DNA from 3 places in the Arsenophonus sp. aPb genome. Region 2 is predicted to be linked to each of the others. Evidence: riboswitches for the same ligand, from Rfam matches in the RefSeq annotation. Region 2 holds a riboswitch; each other region holds the start of a gene.
The links. A riboswitch is a leader RNA that binds a small molecule or an ion and turns the genes downstream of it on or off. The one in region 2 is predicted to bind magnesium.

Region 1 (8,218 bases), 180 kb from region 2:
AGTTATTTTAACATTGAAAAAACGAAATTGTACAATTGGGTTTGCGATCCAAATAAATGCGTATCAAGAATTGCAATATTGTTTATTAATAATAAAATTCTATCTGAAATGAGGGATAAATTCAGATAAAAAGCGTGACAGCCAATAATTAAAAAAACTTCTTATACTAATTTTGATTAACATCATTATTTATTTTTTTTATTAATTTATATTGATAAAAATACCCGATATAACAAACTGCTTTTTTAGAAGTGCAAAAATGGAAAATAATAACCGACTTTGGCCTCATATAAGACGAACAACCCATTTAATGATGTTCTGCCATCGCTCATGTTTTAGTTTTGAACGTTTCTGCACCCACAGGTGATCCTTTTCGACATTCATGCTGCTGTTTTTGCTGTATGGATCGTCATTCCCAAATAGTCATGCCATTGATTTAAATAAATCATGTCTATTGTATTAACTATTCATACTTATTAATCAGCGCGTTTAGATTAATTAATCTAACAAAATGATTTATTGCTTTAAGCTAAATCAAATTTAGCTTAATTCAATTTTCAATAAAAAATACGCCAAAATAAATGTCCATCCATTTTGGCTGCAATTCTATTGTCTTAATTTACAGGAAATAAAATGGAACAATATAAACTCGCTACCAGTTTTGATATCAGTGACCATATTGATAGTTCACGTAGCTTGGTTAATATCTTTGCTACTGACTTCACTGATGTTGCTGCGATTATCATCTCGCTAGAAGATATTCAGCAAGGTGGACTTGATACCATTAAACAACAAAGTTTTGGTCAGCCGATTTTTGCGCTAATTCATCACAATCAAGTTATTCCCGCTGATACACTAGCTTGCCTGACCGGTGTTATCGATCTCAACAAAGACAATAGCCAATTGTATGCAAAGCAATTAGAAATTGCGGCACAAAAATATGAGCAAAGTTTACTCTCACCTTTCTTTGGCAAGCTAAAAAAATATGTCGAACAAGGCTACAGCGCTTTCGATTGTCCGGGCCATCAAGGGGGAGCATTCTTTCGGCGTCATCCACTAGGTAACTTATTCGTCAACTATTTTGGTGAAAACCTATTCCGTTCAGATCTGTGTAATGCTGACGTTTCAATGGGCGATCTATTGATCCATGAAGGTGTACCTTGTACGGCACAACAATACGCCGCAAAAGTGTTTAATGCCGATAAAACCTACTTTGTTTTAAACGGCACCTCTTCTGCCAACAAAGTGGTATTAAACGCCTTACTGGCACCGGGGGATTTAGTGTTGTTTGATCGCAATAATCATAAATCTAATCATCATGGTGCGCTGATCCAAGCAGGTGCTACACCAATCTATTTAGAAACAGCTCGCAATCCATTTGGCTTTATTGGTGGCATCGACGCGCACTGCTTTAATGAAGATTATCTGCTTGATCTGGTCAAAAAAACTTCGCCTAAGCACGCAGAGCAAAAACGTCCTTTTCGCTTGGCTGTGATCCAGCTTGGTACCTATGACGGAACAATTTACAATGCACGTCAAATTGTCGATAAAATCGGCCATCTTTGTGACTATATTTTATTTGATTCCGCCTGGGTAGGTTACGAACAGTTCATTCCAATGATGAAAGACTGTTCGCCATTACTGTTGGAACTCAATGAAAATGATCCCGGTATTTTAGTCACCCAATCGGTTCACAAACAACAAGCTGGTTTCTCACAGACTTCTCAAATCCACAAAAAAGACCGTCATATCAAAGGGCAACCACGTTATGTCAATCACAAACGCTTGAATAACGCCTTTATGATGCACGCTTCCACCAGCCCGTTCTACCCGCTATTTGCCGCTTTAGATGTTAATGCCAAAATGCATGCCGGCGAAAGTGGCAAACGGCTATGGATGGACTGCGTAAAAACCGGTATTGAAACACGCAAATTATTACTAAGTTGCTGTAAATTCATTCGCCCATTTATTCCTGAAATGATCGATAACCGCCCCTGGAGTGACTACGACACCGATGAAATCGCTAATGATTTACGCTTTTTTAAATTTACCCCCGGTGAACGCTGGCACTCATTTGATGGTTACGCGGAAAATCAGTACTTTGTTGATCCATGTAAACTGATGTTAACGACACCCGGCATCAATAGCCAAACCGGCAATTATGAAAGCTTTGGTGTACCAGCCACTATTTTGGCAAATTACCTACGTGAACAGGGCATTATCCCGGAAAAATGCGATCTAAACTCAATTCTATTTTTACTCACACCGGCAGAATCGATAGCAAAAATGCAACATCTGGTGGCCCAAATTGCCCGTTTTGAACATTTACTGCAAATCGACGCCCCATTAGCTGACGTTTTACCAACACTCTACCGCAGCAACCAACAACGCTATCAGCACTATACCTTGCGTCAGCTATGCCAAGAGATGCATGACTTATATGCCAAATTGAACGTAAAGCAACTACAAAAAGAGATGTTTCGGCAAGCGCATTTTCCAGCCGTCAAAATGTTACCGCAAGCAGCCAACATCCAGTTTGTACGCGGCCAGGTCGAATTGATTGCTATTGAAAACATTGCCGGTCGAATTGCGGCCGAAGGCGCGCTACCGTACCCACCGGGCGTCCTATGTGTTGTGCCAGGAGAAGTCTGGGGCGGGGCGGTGCAAAACTATTTTCTGGCGTTAGAAGAAGGGATCAATCAGTTCCCAGGTTTTTCACCGGAACTACAAGGCGTATATCTGCAAACTGATGCTGATGGCCGCATCCGTGCTTATGGTTATGCCATTAAATAGTCATGCATAACTTCACAAACAGTAAATCTTTACCAATTAAATAACTAAGATTTCTCAAGAGTTAAGAGAGAAAAAAATGCAGGTATCTAAAAATAAAATGAGTGTGCTACAGCTAACCATATTGACTACGGTGAATATGATGGGCTCAGGTATTATTATGCTGCCGACCAAGTTAGCAGAAGTTGGTACCATATCAATCCTCTCATGGATCGTTACCGCTGTCGGCTCAATGGCCCTGGCTTACGCTTTCTCAAAGTGTGGCATGTACAGCCGTCGCAGTGGCGGAATGGGTGGTTACGCTGAATATACCTTCGGTAAATCCGGCAACTTTATGGCTAACTACACTTATGGGATCTCACTATTAATTGCTAACGTGGCGATTGCTATCTCTGCAGTTGGGTATGGAGCAGAACTATTCGGGGTAAGCTTAAGCCCATTACTTATTTGTATCGCTACCATCGCCGTATTATGGATCTGTACTGTTGCTAACTTTGGTGGTGCTCACATCACGGGTCAGATAAGTAGTATCACCGTTTGGGGGGTTATTATTCCAGTTATGGGGATCTCCATTATTGGCTGGTACTGGTTCAAATCCGACCTATATATCAACTCCTGGAACCCACATAATTTTCCATTCTTTCAGGCAGTTGGCTCCTCAATTGCCATGACACTATGGGCATTTCTCGGCATGGAATCGGCTTGTGCAAATAGTGAAGCCGTTGATAACCCAGAGAAAAATGTTCCTATTGCCGTATTAGGCGGCACACTAGGCGCAGCAGCCATCTATATTGTATCCACCAATGTCATAGCCGGTATTGTACCTAATATAGACTTAGCTAACTCCACGGCCCCCTTTGGTTTAGCTTTCGCACAAATATTTAATCCCACGATCGGTAAAGTCATCATGGCGCTAATGATCATGTCATGTTGTGGTTCCCTACTGGGTTGGCAGTTTACCATTGCGCAAGTATTTAAATCATCATCGGATGCTGGCTACTTTCCAAAACTTTTCTCCGCTGTCAATAAAGCAGAAGCACCGATTAAAGGTATGCTGACTATTGTCATTATCCAATCTGGCTTAGCGCTAATGACCATTAGTCCATCATTAAACAAACAATTTAATGTATTAGTTAACCTCGCAGTTGTGACAAATATTATTCCTTATATTCTTTCTATGGCCACCATGATCATCTTACAAAAAGTGGCTAATGTTGAGCCACAGAAAGCAAAAATGGCTAATATTATTGCTTTTATTGGGGCCACCTATAGTTTTTATGCCTTATATTCTTCTGGAGAAGATGCCATTATGTGGGGCGCGCTAGCGACATTCTTAGGCTGGACGCTCTATGGCTTCGTTTCACCACGCTTCGAAATGGAAAATAATCAAAATATACATAGCTAATACTAACTCAATATCATTGACTCGCTTTCTCCTCATCACCATGCGATGAGGAGTAATTTAGCCAGCCTAAATTAGCGATCTACATAATGACAATCATTTCAGCATTGAACAAATAACCATTCTTTTATTCAGACTAAATCGTAATATTGATAATCAATCGACATTTATATCTCAACCATCAACCTTGTCCTGTATACTTATATATTATTAATACCGATAAACCATTCGAGTTGATGCCATGAAAAAATTAACCCTAGTTATCATGTTATTTATCAGTAAATTGGTGCTAGCCGATAGCATTAATATCGATCAAACGTTAGAACAATGTTTAGCGAAACCAACAACGGTATCAACCCTCGATAGCGTTGATTGTTACCAAAATGCGTTAAAGTTATGGGATAACGAATTGAACGAGCAATACCAATTATTAATCGCCGATAAAAAGTTAAGCTCAAAATTCAAAACTGCATTGAAAAAATCACAATTGGCATGGATAAAATATCGCGATCTCAACTTAGAAGCGATTAACCGCTTTTATGATACTCAGCAAGGAACCTATTGGGGGATCGCCGCGATGGCCAACAAAATTGAGTTAACTAAAAATAAAGCGTTAGAATTAACCAAATTAAGAACAAGCACTGAAATCGGTAATTAATAACCATTGGTTATTGACATCCTCCATGCCCTAAAAGACGTGGATTCCTACCGCGTTCAGCCTGAAGTCTGATTCGCCTCGGTGGGTTCCTGCTTCAACGGGCGGTCTGACTGCACCCTCCCTCCACAGGCAAGCACGGCATGTCCTGCCGCTAAAATGTTACGCGCCCCATATCACGTTCACTTACTGATTAATTACCCCCCAAAATTGGCGATATCTAATCTGGTTAACAGTCTCCAAGGGGTGTCGAGTCGATTACTTCGACGGGATCGCGCTGATATAGCACAACGTTATTACTACAAAGGAGTTCTATGGACACCAAGTTATTTTGCAGGAAGTTGTGGCGGCGCACCGATATCTATTATCCGACAGTACATTGAGCAACAGCAAACACCTGGTTAGTTTGAAAACCGCGCCTTATATCTCCGCCCTGAAGGACGGGGTTTTACGGCGCATCAGATAAAAATAAATTTAGTTATGTATGTCATTAAATAGCTAACGACACACATAACTAGCAATTACAATAAAAGATAACAGAAAATTCGCTCACAATAGTGATAAAGTTTAGAAACTATAAGTCATCCCTATCCCAATAACATTATCGCGCGCTATCTCTAATTCGTTAGCCCGTTGGCTATTTCTCAATAGATTAACTTTATAAGCAGCGTAAGCTTTAAAATTATCGTTAAAATTATAGTTAGTATAAATATTAAGATAATTAACCACATCCACTTGCTTATTAGCCCGCGAATAAAAATAAGCTATTCCCGGCTCTAAGCCTGATGCAAATGTATAGGAAGAAAGCAACTCAAGGGTACTAACTTTACCAAAGATCACTACATTATCATCGACTTCGTGAAAATGAATATTGCGGCTTTCGGAATATAAACCGGCAAATTTGACAGGTTCAGCGTCATAATTGAAACCTACCGCCCATATTTCCGCCGATTTACCCGCCCGGATCTGCTGTTGCTGCTGAGTTCTGTTGGAATAAAAATAGGCCACGGTTGCTTGCAAATCATCGGTAAAGTGATAACTAACACTGGCTCCCCACCCCTCACCATTTTGATGCTGAACCTCATCATTATGACTATTTTTGCCTTGATACTGCAAAGCAAAATTGAGTCCCTTTACTAAATTAAAAAAATCAGTTTGGCGATAAGTCAGCAAATTACTCGCCTCTTTGGTGGTTGAAATATCACTATCAGAAAAGAAATCACCGTCAAAAAGCGATAATCCATCGGTATAAGCAGCAACATCATAAATAACACCATAATTACGACCATAATCGATATGGTGAGTTTTATATTTTAATCCGGCAAAAGCCAAATTATTCTTTGATTCATTACTTTTATCCCCTTCTCCGCCATGTAGTTCTGTTTCATGTTCAAATTTGGCAAAACCACTAACAGAATCGGTAAACTGACTATCTAACTCTAAACCCAGTTTTACTTTTATTTCATTACCATCTTGATTCTTATCTTTTGAACTCATTAGTTTAGATTCAATCTCACCATTAACCGCTATTCGACTACCTTGCTTATCATAAACGTCTACTGCCATAGCCCCGGGAATATAAAAACAGAAAAAAATTAAACCGGTCGATTTATTTTTAATAAAAGAAAACATAATACTTATCTCAAGACATATAAAAATTGATGAACTGGTCATCATACAAATATTTTAAATACAGACAGCCGATGAGTGATTATTTATAATCACTTTATGCTGTTTTAACACAATAAAATAAACAATTAATTTATCGGTATAGGAGAAAGAAGAGAGATATAGCTAAACCTAGCTAAGAAAATACTTTGCTCGCTGAATGTCAAAAATAGAAACATATAGATACCCTATAATAAATCTCATATATAGGGGCGACCAGATGAAAGAGCATAGAACACTATCCCAATCGTCTTAGTTTTAGCACTATACAACGTATCCTATGATAGGAAGTTACTTTGAGGCAAACCTTAATCCGATCTGCCTTGTCCTAACCTTGGGCGTCTCTCGACGTCGTGAGATCAGCAACTTGTGTTTGTATAGGAGCCTCGCCTAACGAGATATAACACTTTCGAATGAGCGCGTATTATATGCTTAAAGAATGGGGAAAAAATATCCCATTGGTAGTTTGTTTATGTTTTATTTAATTATGTTAGCCATTTTACGACAAAACCAAGCAACGAGTCGTTAAATTAATTGAATAACAAACGGTGCTCATCACTTAATGATAACCAAACCACTCTTTTAATCCTGAGCTTAAAATGGCAGATATGGCAAAATAACGATAATCTGCACGGTAATATAGCATTAATGAATGGATATTATTGACTTCATTTTTGTCTACTTTTACCTCTTTTAATTTTTTTGTCAAAATAGAATTAATAGCCATATGGTCAGGAATATAAGTAATACCTAATCCTTTTTCAGCCAATTTCACACACGAATAGTAATCAGTGGTTAACATCATTTCTGAATAAGGCAGAAAATGATATCGCTCATCATCGACCTTACCTTGTAATGAAGGATAAATGACTGTTTCAGAAGATAAAGATAAACTATTCACCTGTTGTTCTTTCGCCAAAGGGTGGGCAGGATCTGCCACTAACATCATTTGAATATCACCGACAACTTGCGCATTAATATTGTTATATATCTCAACACATTGTAAGCCTAAAACAAAATCTGCTTTATTACTATTAAGGGTAAATTCAACATCAAATAAATCCGCATGAACAATATGTATTTCAACAGCGGGAAATTCTTTCTTTAATTTCAATATTACATCAGCAATCGCCTCTTCAGGAATCAATTGATTAAATGCTAATCTAATGGCCGCAGGCTCTTTATTATTATTTAACGCGAAAGAAAACTTTTCTAATTTTTGTAAAGATAATAAAAACATTTTCACCTTTGGCAATAAAAGTTTACCATTACTATTTATATCCAAAACAGAACCATTCGAGCGTTTATCAAATAACGTGTAGCCTAATATAATCTCAAGTTCATTTATCCAACGACTAATTGTCGTTTTAGACTTATTTAATAATATCCCTGCCTGTAAAAAATTACCTGACTCAGCAGCAGCGACAAACGCCATCAGCATTTTATTTTCTAATTGTGGTAAAAATTTTTTCATTACTGCTCCGCTGTCTGTTTTATTGAATTATTATTACCTGAAATCAATTTCTAACAATTTATAATAAAATATTATGATAATCCGACATTAACAAATATTTTTCTGCAACTAAATTTTTAATAGTATATTTAATATATATAAATTTCATTTTTTGTAAAAAAACGTTATGTATCGCCATCGGAGATACCTTAGTATTTCAACTAAATAGCAATGCAAAATCAAATTCAAT
Region 2 (8,218 bases):
TAAAGCGATCATTGCGGACAAAGCAAATCTTATTAAATCAGCAACCGCAAAAAATCAGCGTGTTTTAGCCGTGACCGCTTGTCCTACGGGTGTGGCACATACTTTTATGGCAGCAGAAGCATTAGAAATTGAAGCTAAAAAGCGAGGCTGGCAAATTAAGGTAGAAACGCGTGGTTCGGTTGGAACAGGCAATGAAATTACCTTAGAAGAGATTAATGACGCCGATTTTATTATTGCTGCCACTGATATTGAAGTTGATTTAGCGAAATTTGCTGGTAAACGTATTTATCACACCTCAACAAGTGCCGCCTTAAAAAGAACCGCGCAAGAAATGGATAATGCATTAGCTAAAGCTGAATATTATCAACCTAACAAAATAAAAAATAGCTCAGACAACTTAACCGAGAAAACAACAACACAAAACCTCTATCGTCATCTACTTACTGGTGTTTCTTACATGTTACCGATGGTAGTAGCCGGCGGCCTTTGTATCGCCCTCTCTTTTATGTTTGGTTTAGATGCAGCCGAGCAACCAGGTACATTAGCTGCGGCATTAATGCAAATTGGTAAACACTCTGCTTTGGCGCTTATGGTACCCATTTTATCTGGTTATATAGCTTACTCAATTGCTGACAGAACGGGTTTAACACCTGGATTAGTTGGTGGCATGCTAGCAGTTAGCACCAATGCCGGTTTTCTTGGTGGTATAATTGCTGGTTTTATGGCTGGCTATGTCGCCAAATTGCTCAATCAACACTTTCCTTTACCAAAAAGTATGGCGTCCCTAAAACCCATCTTAATCGTGCCATTATTCGCCACGTTAATTACTGGCTTAATTATGATCTATATTATCGGTAATCCCGTCTCCTGGATAATGAGCGCCCTTACAGAATGGCTAACCAACATAGGCACAACCAATGCCGTCATATTAGGTATTATTTTAGGTGCAATGATGTGTACAGATATGGGAGGGCCGGTTAATAAAGCCTCTTATGCATTTGGTGTCGCTTTATTAAGCGCCCAAACTTATGGACCTATGGCAGCCATTATGGCAGCGGGCATGGTACCCCCTTTAGCCATGGGACTTGCGACATTGTTTGCTCGTCACAAGTTTTCAACTAATGAACGTGAAGGCGGCAAAGCAGCGTTCATATTAGGTCTATGTTTTATTTCTGAAGGCGCCATTCCCTTTGCCGCCCGTGACCCAATGCGGGTATTACCCATCTGTATGCTTGGCGGAGCAATTACCGGCGCATTATCAATGTATTTTCATGTCACACTAATGGCACCTCATGGTGGGCTATTTGTTATGTTGATCCCTGGGGCGGTACAACCAATTATTGCTTATCTATTAGCGATTATGTGTGGGACTTTAATTAGTGCAATATTATATGCCTATTTAAAAAGATCCGAAGTAGAAACTCCATTAAATAAAAAAATACTTAACTAATTATTTTGTCATTAACAAAAAATGTGTTGTTAATGACAAAAATAATCATTAATAGATTTACAAGTCTAAACAGCGGGTATGGCAAAATCGATCTGATGCACTAAGATTCAATGCTAATTAAAATTCAAACTAGCTTAAAATAACCGTTCTGTTTGCTAGCTAAATAAAGATATTATTTATTTAATATATATTGTTAACTAAAGCGATTGACCATTTAGCCAACCATTGACTAACATATGCATATCTTGAGCAAAAATTTTATTTACTCATAAATCACTGAATTTAAACTTAGCAAAGTTAATCCTATTATACCAACAATTAAATAACTTTAATTTACGCTAATATAGATAGATTATATTATTATAATATTTTTTATTTTGTCAGAAATAACTCACTAAAGAGAAAATAACACAATGAAAACAGAAGAATTTATGACATATCTAAATGCATTTTGGTCAGAGATTAATTTACATCCAATATGGTTATTTACCATATTATTTAGCATTGCAATGAGCAAATCTACGATTGTTTTATCTTCTTTTCTACCACCTGCATCCGTTATGTTATTAACCGGTATTACTGCTAGTCTGCCAAAACTAAATATTAGTTTAGTTTGGTTGGCTATTACTTTAGGTGCAACCATTGGTTCAATAATTTCCTACTATTTGGGTAATCAAATAACCCGCAGAAAATTATTTAGCCGTTTTTTTAGTCGTTATCAATCAACTATTGATAATGCCCATAACAAATTACAAAACCAAGGGATAACCGTGTTATTTACATCTCGTTTTATTGCGGTATTAAGATACATGATTCCATTAGTAGCCGGCATGTTATTAATGAATCGAACTAAGGTATATAGTGTCTGCTTATTATCAGCAGCTATTTGGGCAGCCGTATTTATTTTAATTGTTAAAGGCGCATTTACAATTATCGCACCAGAAACATTTATGTAATATAAATGGCGTTATTTAAGATAGTAAAAACAAAAAGTTAAAAACCTTTATAATATTTCGATTAAAACCATCTAATTTTTATCCATTCATATTTCAAACAAGCATCTCTTTTACTTTATAATAAAATAAAGACAACATTTTCTTATTTTTGACTGTTAAAATTTGACTTTCTTAAATCTTAACTAAACAACTTAAAGAAAGAATTGTAATCAAGATAAGTAAATTTATAATCGCAGGCGTTCAACACTGTTGACGTGAAATACAATAAACGATCTCGTTATGGCGAGGCTACCTAACAAACAAAAGTTACTGCCGTACTTGCATGGAGACAGGCTTGTATTGGTAAAACAGGTATGATCGAATCAAGGTCTTACAAAAGTAACTTTCCGCTTGGAATACGTTGTTAGAAGCTAAAACCTAAACGTTGGGATCTATTTCCCACGTTAGTTCGCCCCGGTGAGAGATTTTAACACCTATAGGGGACTTTTATATGGCTTTACCTATCCAACAAAATACATTTAAACCTCGCTATCATGTTGACCAGGCAAACCCAACTGCCGCTTCATATATGACACAGAATTATATGACTTTACCAGAACATATTTCTGTTGCTGAAGCAAAAAAAGTTTTTCTGGAAAAACTTGAAGAAAATAGTATCACCAATCAAATTTTCATTACGACTAATGAAATATTAATCGGTATTTTATCAGTGAAATCGCTATTAAAGCATCCTACTGATAGTGATAGCATCAACCAACTGATGAAACCCAACTTTTTCTTTGTTGCCCCGGATGCTAAACGCACTGAATTAGCAAAATCATTGCATGACTGTGGTTTCGATCTGGTGCCAGTATTAGATAAAGGCGTATTAGTTGGCGCCCTTAGCGAACGAGAAATTGATCGCATATTGGAAGATGATGCAACCGAAGATGCTCAACTACAAGGTGGTAGTTTACCGTTAGATAAACCTTATCTTCAAACGAGTCCTTTTGCCCTGTGGAAAAAACGTAGTGTATGGTTACTTTTACTATTTATTGCAGAAGCATATACCAGCACGGTCATCAAATCATTTGAAGAGCAGTTAGAGGCAGTAATTGCTTTAGCCTTCTTTATTCCACTGTTAGTGGGAACAGGCGGTAACAGTGGTACTCAGATTACGTCAACGATTGTGCGTTCAATGGCGATCGGAGAGCTTTCCATCAACCATTTATGGCAGATCTTACGTAAAGAAATGTCGACTGCGGTATTAATCGCCATCACTTTAGGAGCAGCAGGGATCCTGCGTGCCAGCTTTATGAATATTGGTTGGGATATTTGTATCGTTGTCAGTCTGTCACTGATCTGTATTACTCTATGGTCAGCCATTGTCTCTTCGGTCATTCCTCTACTACTTAAAAGATGTGGTATTGATCCGGCGGTAGTTTCAGCACCATTTATCACCACACTGGTTGATGGTACTGGCCTGATTATTTATTTCGAAATTGCCAAAGTTATCCTCAATATATAATAAACAACAGGCTCGGTCAGTTACCGAGCCTTTATCATTAAAATCTAAATATTTACTGATTAAAATTAGCGTAACAATAACATCCAGTTAACCCCTAACTTATTCTAAATTGTAATAGTTTTCTAAGATATCACTGCCGTATGATCATTTAATTATATCAAGGTAAATTGCCATCTATTTTTTCATCAATATTCTATTAATAAACAACTCGCCTACTGTAACGAATTTGCATTTTAATTTACTCAATTTGTATGATTTTAATTAAATAGGATTAAAAAACAGCGCAAATCGGATAAAACTAAATTAAAGCTCAACAAAAAATAGAAAAGTTTGCTAGTTAGCAGCAACTCCGTTTGAATATCGATCCTGAAATTTTCCTGCATGCTTGAAATAAAATTTTCTATTAAGGGAAATATTTATGAAAAAAATTAACAGACAAAATTTGGCTTTCTTTACTTTTGGCTTAGCATTGCTCACTATGATGGGTATTTTAGGGGTTGATACTTATTTGCCCTCTATTCCTGATATCGCAAAAGAATTTAATAAAAGTCTCTCATCAACCCAGCTTTCAATCATGGTCTATACCTTGGCAATTGGCTTAGGACAATTAATCTTTGGTCCACTTTCCGATGCCATTGGTCGCCGCAGAATTATGTTAACCGGTGCGACTATCTATGCAGCAACAACATTCATGTTAACACAGACAGAAAGTCTACCTGCTTTTCTTGTTATTCGTGTTATCCAAGGATTGAGTATCTCAATCACCTTAGTCACCTCCGTCAGCGCAGTACGTGATGTTTCGCGAGGAACTGTTGCCGCTCTACTATATAGCATCATCATTACGATTGAAGGCTTTGTCCCGATTGCTTCACCATTAATTGGCGGTTTTATCAATGATTTATGGGGATGGCGCAGTATATTCGGCTTAATTTTTATCTACGCCTTAATTACCATTGTCTATGTCTTTTTTGCTTTTCCAGAAACGTTAACAGTAAAAAAACGGACAATTTTTTCTTGGCGCAAAACCAGTAATATATATCAATATATTGCCTGCCAACCCAAATTCTATTTACCTTGTTTATCGCTCGGTTTATCTTTTTCATTAATTTATTGTTATGTAACCGCGGCGCCATTTATTTTTATGATCAAATTTGGTGCTAGCGCCTCAATATTCGGTATCTACTCGGCTATTATCGGGCTTTTTTTACTGGCAGGCGCATTTTTATCCAGCAAATTGCTACGGAAATTTAGTGCCACAAAAATTTTATCTATTTGGCTAAGATCGCTGCAAATATTAATAATTTTATTTATTCCTATATTTATCTACCAAAATAATACCATCACTTTCTTTGCATTCTTTGCCATCATTATGTTTACTGGTGGGTTATTCGAATCTCTATATACCTATCTAACAATGAGTAGCCAAAAAAATAGCCTGGGAGCAACATCAGCGTTAATGGGTTCAGCTTCCTTAGTTATTCCCTCTATCATCGGAGGGATAGGTAGTTTCTTTATTGAAATGAATTTATATCTATGGATGGTTTATATTTTAATTTTAGTTACTAGCATGGCATTAATGCTAACTAAATATCAAAAATTATAAATTTGTTGATCAGTTGGGATAAACTCAACTGATCAATTCTGCATTAAAACAATCAATGACAATATAAAAAATAACTGGATCATATTTTACCAATAACACACTTACACTAGCTGGGCCGATTAACTCATCTAAAAAAGACAACATAAAAGCAATAACCATCCTTAGCAAACATTCACCTTGCTCTCTTCATCACTTCGTCTGTTATTTATTAGATCCTGTAAATAAATAGCAAAAGTTTTTTTATGAAAGTATTTAATCGTCACTTACTATATTTTTACATTTTAATTACATAAGGGATCGTTAAATGCCGCCTATCGATTCAACGCCTTCACTATCTCACGGGCTTTTGTCTATATTCGATCCTACTCGGCACCAAATAATAGAGAACGAAAATAGATCAAGTGAAAAGCATGCGACGAGCAGCGAAAAAACGCTAACAAATCTGATACAACAAAACCAAGAAATAGCGCAAACTCCATTGTCAAATAACGCCACCAGAGATAACAATGGTATTGTTGCAGTTATGAATCAATCGCTTTATCAGCCTAAACCTATTTTATCGCTCAACGCTAATGATTTTAATAAACTTGTCTATAATGAACAGAATCAACGCTTACGTTCATTATTAATTGAAGACGGCTACCCACTCGACCAACATAATAACGCAACACAAACCCTTTCACTAGTAAACCCTGTTATTGATTATCTGACCCGCTATAAAGATAATAAAGAGAAGATAACCGCCCTTGCCAGGTTACTATTACAGCCATTAGGAGAATATGGTGCTAATCAAGGAGAAAAAATCTCTTCTGCTCGGCAGCGAATCGTCATTGCCAATTGGTTACAATACGCCATATTCGGTATGTCCACGGAAGCATGGGTGTTAAAACAGGTCAGTGATATCCAATCACGGGAACATTCCCTCTTCCATCATGCTAATCTGCAACGTCGTTTATTCAAGCAACTGAATGATCATCACACGCCTAACAAATTGTCACCGAAAGCCCGTATTTACTATCAACAACAGATTATCAATCGCATTATGCCAACCTTTATGCTGCAAACTGACGACGAGCAGCAACAAAAAACTTTGTCTAACATGATGATCAATCAATCAGAGTGGGGCTATCTACATGCTGGACTAACAATACTCAATGAAATCGGTGCTGATATTAACAACATGAGTCTGGAAGACATTAGCAATAACGGTATGTTGGTGGCCGCACTTTTACAGCAACAACTTCTCCCAGCTGAGTATAATCGATACTTCAAATTACCAGCCCTACTCCATGACCAGTTAAACAGCGAAAATAGCGCGCTAGCAACACCATTAGCCAAGGCATCCATTTATGACAGTTATTTTGATTATTTAAAGCAATCTGGCCAAAATAACCCTTTTATCAAATTGATTGCTCTGCGAGAAAGTTGGCAATCACGGCCAGATCTTGCCCGCCAACAATTAAAAGAGCATGATATTGATGAAGGTTGGTTAAATGACTATTTGTATAAAAATCGAGAGGTTAAATATCCCAATCGGCGCGGTGATACGCCACTATTACCCAATATTGACAATGTGTTTAAATATCAAAATCAACAATTTGCAGAGCTTACCAAACAGATAGAAAAGATCCTGCTACCTCAGACCTTTAACTCACTCAGCGAAGAAGAACAAATTTTTATTCAACAGGCTGACATTCAATTGATGAAGGTTGAATTTAATGCCATAGCTAGTTTGCAAGGTATCCCACTATCGCCAGCCACAAGGCTAGGAATAAGGGATTCAGATGGCTTAGTGACCCGTGTACCGGAATCGATTGACATGCTGAAGTGTACCTTTAACGGCAAACAACGAATGTATGCCTTAACTACAGACCATGGCATCGGTAGTTATAAATTACATCGGGTTGACGACAATAAAGATGCCATTCTTGATCTGTTTTATCATGATAATCACGTTCGCTATGATGATGACTATAAATTAAAAACCTCTCCTATTTTGACTTTAAAAACCGCCACTGATAAATCGGACATGCTGATCGACAAGCTTGTTAAGCGACGTGCGGAAAAACTATGCGAAAAACTGCAACAAGAAGGTTATCAAGAAACTACCCGGCAAAAAGTGGACGCTTTTTTCTTAAGCCTTATTCCGTTTTATTCCATGATCACAGAAGCGCAAAAGGGTAATAAAGAGAAGGCGCTGCAAGCGGGTGCATTTGATCTACTTAGTTTTTTTCCGTTTTTTGGCAAAGGTGTGCAAGTAAGTAGTCGGTTTAGTACCGCACTGGGAGATGCTGTCATTAATGGGGTAAGAACCGGACTAAAACAGGCGACTTTTCAGCAAGCATTACGTGAAAGCAGTAAACAGTTTGTCAAATTTGGTATTCCACAGATCACAAATCGCATACCAGCTAAAACTTATAGGGACTTAGGCGTATCTTTTTTACGTGGTGCGGATCCCGGTTTTGAATTATTAACATCAGGGGGAATAAAAGGTATTAATGCGTTAAAAAATGCCGCACAGCAGCTCCAACAGAAAGTTCACGGATTAACCCCATTAATCAATGCACTGAAAAAAAAAGCACAAGACTTACCGGTTGAGTTGTCATGCCCGTACAAAGTGGAGACAGCTTATCGTCTGGATTTGAGAAAAGAGGTTCAGGTAGTAAATATTGGTAAACAACGAGGTAAAGACATTTGGGTGC
Region 3 (8,218 bases), 1.3 Mb from region 2:
AATATTACCTTGTTCATTAACTTGGTAATAGCCACCTCCCCAATATGCAATATTGTAGGTTTGTTGCATTTTACGCGCGATATTATTCTTCATAGTTATCTCCTGAAATGGAGTATGAGTTTCACTTCTTTCCTAACTTATCATATCTAACAAGATAATATTCTGTGCAAATTTTAAAACTGCAGGAAACAGCAATAACTCTATTTAAAATGGATTAATGACAATTCAACAATCATTCTGTTATTGAAAGTTACAAAATAACTTATCAATAAATGATTTTAGTCTGTCTCGAGTACGACCTATAATTTTGTCTAGCAGCCGTAATATAGAGAAAGGAAATAGAAGCGGGTACACAGACATTAAGCTGTGATAATTGGTAATTTGCTATTTGCTGATAATGGAACATTACCCATTCACCTCAAAACATGGCTTTATAACATTCAATCTCGGAATGTAACCATTTTAAATTGAGAAGTAGCATCAATATCGATACTACCGCATAACGCCTGATGAGAAAAAGGTTCATCAGTTATCGCGCTGTTTATACCTTTATTATAAGAAAAATGCAAAATCAAATTGAATAAAACATCAACAAATTTATTTCTATTCTGCCAATCCGTTTTTTAACGATAAACAAATATAAAAAACCGCTAGCCATAGCGCTAAATTAACATTAAAATGGACGTCTGGATGGTAATACATCTAATTTAGTTTCTCCGAATTTTTAAGGTAATAAAACATCTATGACCACACATCTTTTCACTTCTGAATCAGTCTCAGAAGGTCATCCTGATAAAATTGCTGACCAAATTTCAGACGCGGTTCTCGATGCAATTCTTGAGCAAGATCCAAATGCACGCGTTGCCTGTGAAACCTATGTAAAAACAGGTATGGTAATGGTTGGCGGTGAAATTACGACTAGCGCCTGGGTAGATATAGAAGAAATTACGCGGCGTACAATACGTGAAATCGGCTATACCAGCTCCGATATGGGCTTTGATGCCAACTCATGTGCTGTTATCAGTGCAATTGGCAAACAATCTCCTGATATAAATCAAGGCGTAGATCGCGCAAATCCTTTGGAACAAGGCGCTGGCGATCAAGGGATCATGTTTGGTTATGCTAATAACGAAACCGATGTTCTTATGCCGGCGCCAATAACTTATGCCCACCGCTTAGTCGAACGCCAAGCTGAAATGCGAAAAAATGGTACCTTACCTTGGTTACGTCCAGATGCTAAAAGCCAAATTACTTTCCAATATGAAAATAATAAAATCGTGGGCATTGATACCATTGTCTTATCTACTCAGCATGCTGAGGAAATTAAACAAGACACCTTATCAGAAGCCGTAATGGACGAAATTATTAAGCCAGTATTACCGACAGAATGGCTACACAAAAATACCAAATATTTTATTAATCCCACAGGTCGTTTTGTTATAGGCGGCCCAATGGGCGATTGTGGCTTAACCGGCCGTAAAATTATCGTCGATACTTATGGTGGCATGGCTCGCCATGGTGGTGGTGCTTTTTCTGGTAAAGATCCCTCTAAAGTCGATCGTTCTGCTGCCTATGCTGCGCGCTATGTAGCAAAGAATATTGTTGCCGCAGGACTGGCTGATCGCTGTGAAATTCAAATTTCCTATGCGATTGGTATCGCTGAGCCAACATCCATCATGATAGAAACTTTCGGTACAGAAAAAATAGCCAATGAAACGCTTGTTCATTTAGTGCATGAAATTTTTGATCTACGTCCCTATGGTCTAGTCAAAATGCTCAATTTATTAAAACCTATTTACCGTCAAACCGCAGCATATGGACATTTTGGCCGTTCTCAATTTCCATGGGAAAAAACAGATAAAGTTGCTGAACTTCGTGCAGCCGCAGGTTTAACTAACGAGTAGTCGATTTTATCTTGTTAAAACAGCAAAAGGGACAGTTAGATAACTCTCCCTTTTGCTGTTTTAGATCCAGGTAAAAATAACAATTGGTTATTGAATTTTTCTAATACTTATTTAATAAAGACCATAATAAGTTAATTTCTTTTGTTCTGAACTTACTCTTTGTCCATTTAACTATGTTAATAATATGAAATCACAGCGAGTACCGATTGCTTTACAACAGATTGTCATGCGAGTATTGCGCAACAAACTGGCTACAGCGAGTACTAAATTGGAAAAAACCTTTACAGAACCGTTGATCAATTACCGACAGCGAGGAACCATTGCCGGTAGTGCCCATCTACAAGCATGGGAAATTCGGCTTAACCCGATTTTACTGATTGAAAATGGTGAGATTTTTATCAATCAAGTTATTCCCCATGAGTTAGCCCACTTATTGGTTTATCACTGTTTTGGTAAAACAGCCCCGCATGGTAAAGAATGGAAATGGATGATGGCAGTGATCCTCGAAGTTCTACCGCAGACAACACATCAGTTTGCATTAACCTCCATTCGTAAGCAGATCTTTCATTACCATTGCCAGTGCGACCTATCACATCAATTGACCCTACGCCGGCACAACAAAATCCAACACGGGAAAGGGGAGTATATTTGCAAAAAATGTGGTCAATATCTCGTTTGGCAAAATCAATAGGAGAGCAATTCACTCTCCCGTGTTGATCAAGCTAAATCAGTCATAATCATCTTAGCAATTTCAAAGTAAATAATTAATCCTGTGCCATCTATAAAAGTAGCAATAAATGGAGCAGAAACAATAGCAGGATCAATATTCAATCGTTTTAGTACCATTGGAATAATAGAAGAAACGATCGCACTCCACACAGTAATTGCCATCATAGTCAAACCAACAACAAGGGTAACTTGATAGCCAACATCCAGGATCCAAGCACGAAATATGCCAACACAACCTATCGTTAATGCCACTAAAAAGGACGTAGATATCTCTTTTTTAAGCACTGCACCTAAATTACGTAAACTCACTTCTCCTAGCGCCATTGCCCTAACTAAAGTAGAAGTTATTTGAGTACCACTATTACCACCAGTGCCAATTAATAAAGGAATAAAAAAAGCTAATGAAATAGCCGATTCCAGCTGATCGGAAAAGGCTTTCAATACTGTACCAGTATAAGCTTCAGCCACAAATAACATCAATAACCAAACAACGCGTTTACGCCATAATGTTATTGGGCTGGTTGACATATAAGGCACTTCTAAAGGTAGTGTTGCCCCTTGCAGGTGGGCATCTTGGGTGTTCTCATCCTCAATTAATTCAGCGATATCTTGAGCGCGCAATACCCCTTTTAGTTTAGAAAACTCCACAACCGGAATAGAATCAACATCACAATGATTAAGCAGAGCAAAAACCTCTTCACGTGATTGTTCTGGTGAAACAGAAAAGAAATCACGTCTCATAATATCTGAGACAAGTAGTTCATCCGATGAGGTTAATAATGTTTTCATCAATAACAGGCCATTTAGATATTTATCTTTATCAGTAACATAAAGATAAGTCGGGATCTGATCGCCGGTAATTATATTAGCCAGATTATTTTTAATAGCAGCAACAGAATCATTCATAGAAACAGCGATATAGGATTGACTCATATAAGCACTAACTTTTACTTCATCAAAATTATTATGATGCTGCTCATTGAAATTTTCTGCATGACTATTGGCCGGACACACCACGCTGGGCGCCGTTTTTTGTAGGGATGTTAACTTCATTTTCGAAACCCTATCACTGTTATAAACTGCAAACAGTTCTCAAATAGGGGCAAAACCAGATGCGAGAATATTAAGCTATCTCAACGTCTCAGTTTTAGCACTATACAACGTATCCTGAAACCAGCAGGAAGTTACATGGGGATACACCTTGACTCGATATATCCTGTCCTGATCTTGGGCGTCTCTCGACGTCGTCAGATCAGCAACCTATGTTTGTATAGGAGCCTCGCCTAACGAGATACTGCACCGTGCTTAATATTAAAATTAATATTAACTCGGGCAGATTATAATGAAGCTAAATAGCTTTTCCAATTATAGTGTTACTTATGGTTTAGTTTTTGTTTAAGTTGATAAATAATAAAATCGATCAGCTAAATTAATAAACGAAAATATATTTAAAATCGTAAGTTATTTAATTAAAAAAGCAAATGTTCATCAAACGCCAGACGATCTATTTTTATATTTTTTGCTTCATTAATAACTTGTTCTGCTGTTTTACCATCTAAGGTGCGGCAAATCCGTTTTTCCAATGCTCTTGAAGCAGCGCTTTCACCAAGTTGACGATATTCATCAAAATTAATACTATTAAACATAGTAATATCAATAGCTTCGTCAAATTGTTGCTGCTTTTCAAAAGAAAGAGAATCTCGTACTTCAGCAATAGAAGAACGTAATAATTGCTTATTTTCGCCATTTAGTTTTAATTGTTGTTCACAACCCAACAACAAAAAACTGATGAAGAAAATTAATAGATTAAATCTCATTATATAACGTCCTTCTCTCTGTTTTTAATTATCAGCATAGCAAAATTAAAACCAATAAACTTGAGTATAATGAAAATTTAAAGAGAATAATTGTAAAAAAAATTTTCATATTGCTGGTAAAAATTAACAGTAATACCTTATTGCTTATTAGTTGTTACAGAGTAAAAATAAAATTTAAATACAATCAAGTTACTATTCATTAAATAGTCATGAATTAAAAATAGTTTGTTTAATATACTGTTATTTTTCCAACATAATTGAAAGAGCCAATACAGGCTCTTTCAATATTACTTTTATTTTAAGGTAACTTAACACCTTCAAGAGAAATAATAAGTTCAGCTTCTTGCGATTTAGGTCCGAGATCTTTTTTAAAATTAAAATCTTTCAATTTAATTTTTCCAGTTGCCTCAAAACCTACCCGATAACCCCCCCATGGATCGTCACCTTTTCCGATTAAGATAGCATTAAGTACTAACGGTTTTGTTACACCATTTAACGTCAATTGCCCATCTATATGATAAGCACCCTTGACTTGACTGACCTTAGTGGAAATAAAAGTTGCCTCAGGATATTTTTTTACATTAAAAAAATCGGTACTACGTAAATGCTTATCGCGTTCTGCATGATTAGTATCAATGCTTGCAGTATTGATCACCACCTTAACTTGATCATTTTGTGGATTTTTTTCATCAAAGGTGAAACTACCGGTAAAATTCTTAAAACTACCATAAACCCAACTGTACCCTAAATGTTGGATGCGAAACTGAACAAAAGCATGTTGACCTTCATTATCAATTTTATAATTTGCGGCTATTGCTGAATTAACGCTCGATAGCAAAATTGTGGTTACTATAGCTAAAAAAAAATTTTTCAACATAACTATCTCCAATAAGTTAGTTTCTTGAACGAATTCCAAGTATGCGCTTTAAGGTAATATCACGATCAAAAAAATGATGTTTCAATGCTGCAATCGCATGAAGAATTGAAACAATAATAAGTGTCCAAGCCAAATAAAGATGTACAACACCTGCACTATCAGCCTGTACTCCCTCATCTGACCATATTGCCGGGATCTCAAAATAACCGAATATTGAAATAGGCTGACCATCAGCAGTAGAAATTAAATAACCACTAATAAATATGCCAAATAAAAGTAAATAAAGAGAAATTTGGACGAGAGTAGAACTTATCTTTACTAAGTTGCTATAGCTATCTAGTGCTTTTGGTGGTGGTGAAATGAAGCGCCATAGAACACGAAACATCATCAGCAAGAACAAAACAAAGCCGATACTCTTATGAATTTCTGGCGCTTTATGATACCAAGTATCATAGTAATTTAAAGAGACCATCCAAAGCCCCAACGCAAACATTCCATAAACAGTAAGCGCAACCAACCAGTGAATTAAAATTGATATATGACCAAACTGGGTGGAAGTATTCTTCCAAAGCATATCAATATTCCTTTCGTTAAAGAGTAAGAATAATAATAGTCAATTTTGATGCAATATTAATAATAAACGAATTTTTAGGTGATTAATTGCCAAACAAGAAGAAATAATTTGTTAAAGATAATCAAAAAAAATCATTAAGTTACTCTATGAAATAGTTTCATTATTATGATGAAAAAAACAACATTGGAAAAATAAATATTTATAATATTTTTATTTTAATATTTTCTTTGCATGAGAAATCTGTTTAATTGTGGTTAGTCGCATTATGTCAGAATAAAATTCCGCTAATAAAGAATAGGTTAATAACATTAATTGAATCGTGATGACAGGTTAACAGTATAAAAAGCACCCTAACTAAGTTAAAAATGTTATATTTAAGTTAAATAATATAATGGATGATTTTTAAATATTAATAATAGAACCTAGTTATATTTAGTATTTAAGTTAACTCTGATAATAGTTATAAATATGAATTATCGAAATAAAAAATAGTATCCCCTATAATAGAGGATACTAAGAAACGAAGGGTAAATAATCGGCACACACAACTAATTATTTATTTTTCTCTATGATAGCACTTGCTCTTACGTAATTTTGTCCTCCTGCAGAAGTTATTTTCACAATAGTAGAATCTTTCTCTTTCGCTTTATTCTCTAAATTTTCAATGGCCTCATTAAGACTTATTGCTGAGGCAGTAATAACCTCTTGAGCGAAAACACCAAATGAAACTACAAAAAGAAAAACCATTACTATAAGATTTTTCATTTTTATCATAAACTATCTCCTAAAATTAATATCTGAGACTAATTTAGAACCATAACTCAATACAAAAAAATATATTAATAAAAAAAATGTGTAAACTTTAAAATAACTATCTATCTGATTAAACTATATATTTATAAAAGCCTTAACAAATAAACAATCTTATTAATTTTATCTATAGGAAATATTAGAGTTATAAAAAATAAAGTCAATTTTAAATTATAAACAAAGTTTCATTATTGATACTTTATGTCAGAATATTGTCCAACAAATAATATGAAAAAGAGAAATATATTTTATTGTAAAGAAAAGAAAACAAAATAAAAAAACATTGAAAAAATAACTGCCATATTTATCCTTTCGTCAATTTATACATAATAAATTCTAAATAAAAATTTATTATAATTAAAATAGAGTATATAAAATTAATTTATGAAAATAAAAAATAATAGGAAATATAATTCGATTTAAAAACTCAATTTATTACGATATTAATATGTTATTTTTGTTGCTTTTTTTTAATAAATTATACCAATTAGCTATAAATTTTGCGCCTGATCATAAATATATATATTTTTATTGTCTTTATATGAAACAAAAACATAAAATATTTACAACAAATTAAAGCGCTTAAAATTAACAAAAACAAAACAAACAAGAGAAGAGGATGAATAGAATGAAAATAAGGCGTATTGTATTGTTAACGTTAGTATTTTCCATAAATAATATTGCCAATGGCGCTGAAATATATAATCAAGATGGAAATAAGTTAGATCTGTATGGAAAAATTGATGTGCGAAATCATATTGGTAAAGGTAAAAGTGGTGGGGATGATTCAAGAGTTCGTGTTGGAATTAAAGGCAGCACAGAAATTTCTGCTAACCTCACTGGATTTGGTCAATTTGAATGGGAAACAATGACTAATAAAACTGAGGATAACCATATAGATAAAAATCGATTAGCCTATGTTGGAATTAATCATAAATATTTAGGTTCCGTTGATTATGGCCGTAATTATGGTGTGCTATATCACATTGACGGCTGGATTGATGTTTTGCCTATGTTTTGGGATGATGGCATTTCAATGGCTGATAATTACATGAACGGTAGAAATAGAAACCTACTTACCTATCGCAACAACAATTTCTTTGGCTATATTGATGGATTAAACATTGCATTACAATACCAAGGAAAAAATACAACTAATAATAAATCAGGTGTAAGTGCAGCCAAGCAAAATAACGGTGACGGCTACGGTCTATCAGTCATTTATAATACCGATTTTGGACTAAATTTTGGCGGAAGTTATAGTAATTCACATAATATCAATAATGACATAGCTTATTATTATGCTAATGGAAAACGCGCAGAAGCTTGGAGTATTGGAGCCAAATATAATGCTAATAACGTCTATTTGGCATCAACTTACATTGAAACACGTAATATGACCCCTTTTGGTTCGATCAATACCAATATTGCACCTAAAACGGAAACTTTTGAAATTGTCGCTCAATATACATTCGATTATGGTTTGAAACCATCATTTGCTTATATT

Region 1: another riboswitch for magnesium. It lies ahead of QE177_RS02970 (porin); the one in region 2 lies ahead of QE177_RS02220 (magnesium transporter).
Region 3: another riboswitch for magnesium. It lies ahead of mgtE (magnesium transporter); the one in region 2 lies ahead of QE177_RS02220 (magnesium transporter).

The regions. Positions count from the first base shown of each region.
Region 1 covers NZ_CP123499.1:692,622-700,839, reverse strand. Annotated here, with positions in the region: gene speFL (leader peptide SpeFL) at 260-367, shown strand; gene speF (ornithine decarboxylase SpeF) at 634-2,793, shown strand; gene potE (putrescine-ornithine antiporter) at 2,870-4,195, shown strand; gene QE177_RS02980 (DUF1311 domain-containing protein) at 4,434-4,850, shown strand; partial or broken gene tnpA (IS200/IS605 family transposase) at 5,025-5,345, shown strand; gene QE177_RS02970 (porin) at 5,415-6,479, opposite strand; M-box (ykoK) riboswitch at 6,751-6,920, opposite strand; gene QE177_RS02965 (LysR family transcriptional regulator) at 7,075-7,989, opposite strand.
Region 2 covers NZ_CP123499.1:510,662-518,879, reverse strand. Annotated here, with positions in the region: gene fruA (PTS fructose transporter subunit IIBC) at 1-1,450, shown strand, start outside; gene QE177_RS02225 (DedA family protein) at 1,864-2,406, shown strand; M-box (ykoK) riboswitch at 2,673-2,842, shown strand; gene QE177_RS02220 (magnesium transporter) at 2,975-3,913, shown strand; gene QE177_RS02215 (MFS transporter) at 4,332-5,516, shown strand; gene QE177_RS02210 (pentapeptide repeat-containing protein) at 5,821-8,218, shown strand, end outside.
Region 3 covers NZ_CP123499.1:2,422,621-2,430,838, forward strand. Annotated here, with positions in the region: gene speA (biosynthetic arginine decarboxylase) at 1-93, opposite strand, end outside; gene metK (methionine adenosyltransferase) at 744-1,904, shown strand; gene QE177_RS10800 (SprT family zinc-dependent metalloprotease) at 2,089-2,595, shown strand; gene mgtE (magnesium transporter) at 2,622-3,686, opposite strand; M-box (ykoK) riboswitch at 3,759-3,931, opposite strand; gene QE177_RS10810 (DUF6694 family lipoprotein) at 4,103-4,450, opposite strand; gene QE177_RS10815 (YceI family protein) at 4,749-5,327, opposite strand; gene QE177_RS10820 (cytochrome b) at 5,344-5,901, opposite strand; gene QE177_RS10825 (hypothetical protein) at 6,454-6,675, opposite strand; gene QE177_RS10830 (porin) at 7,331-8,218, shown strand, end outside.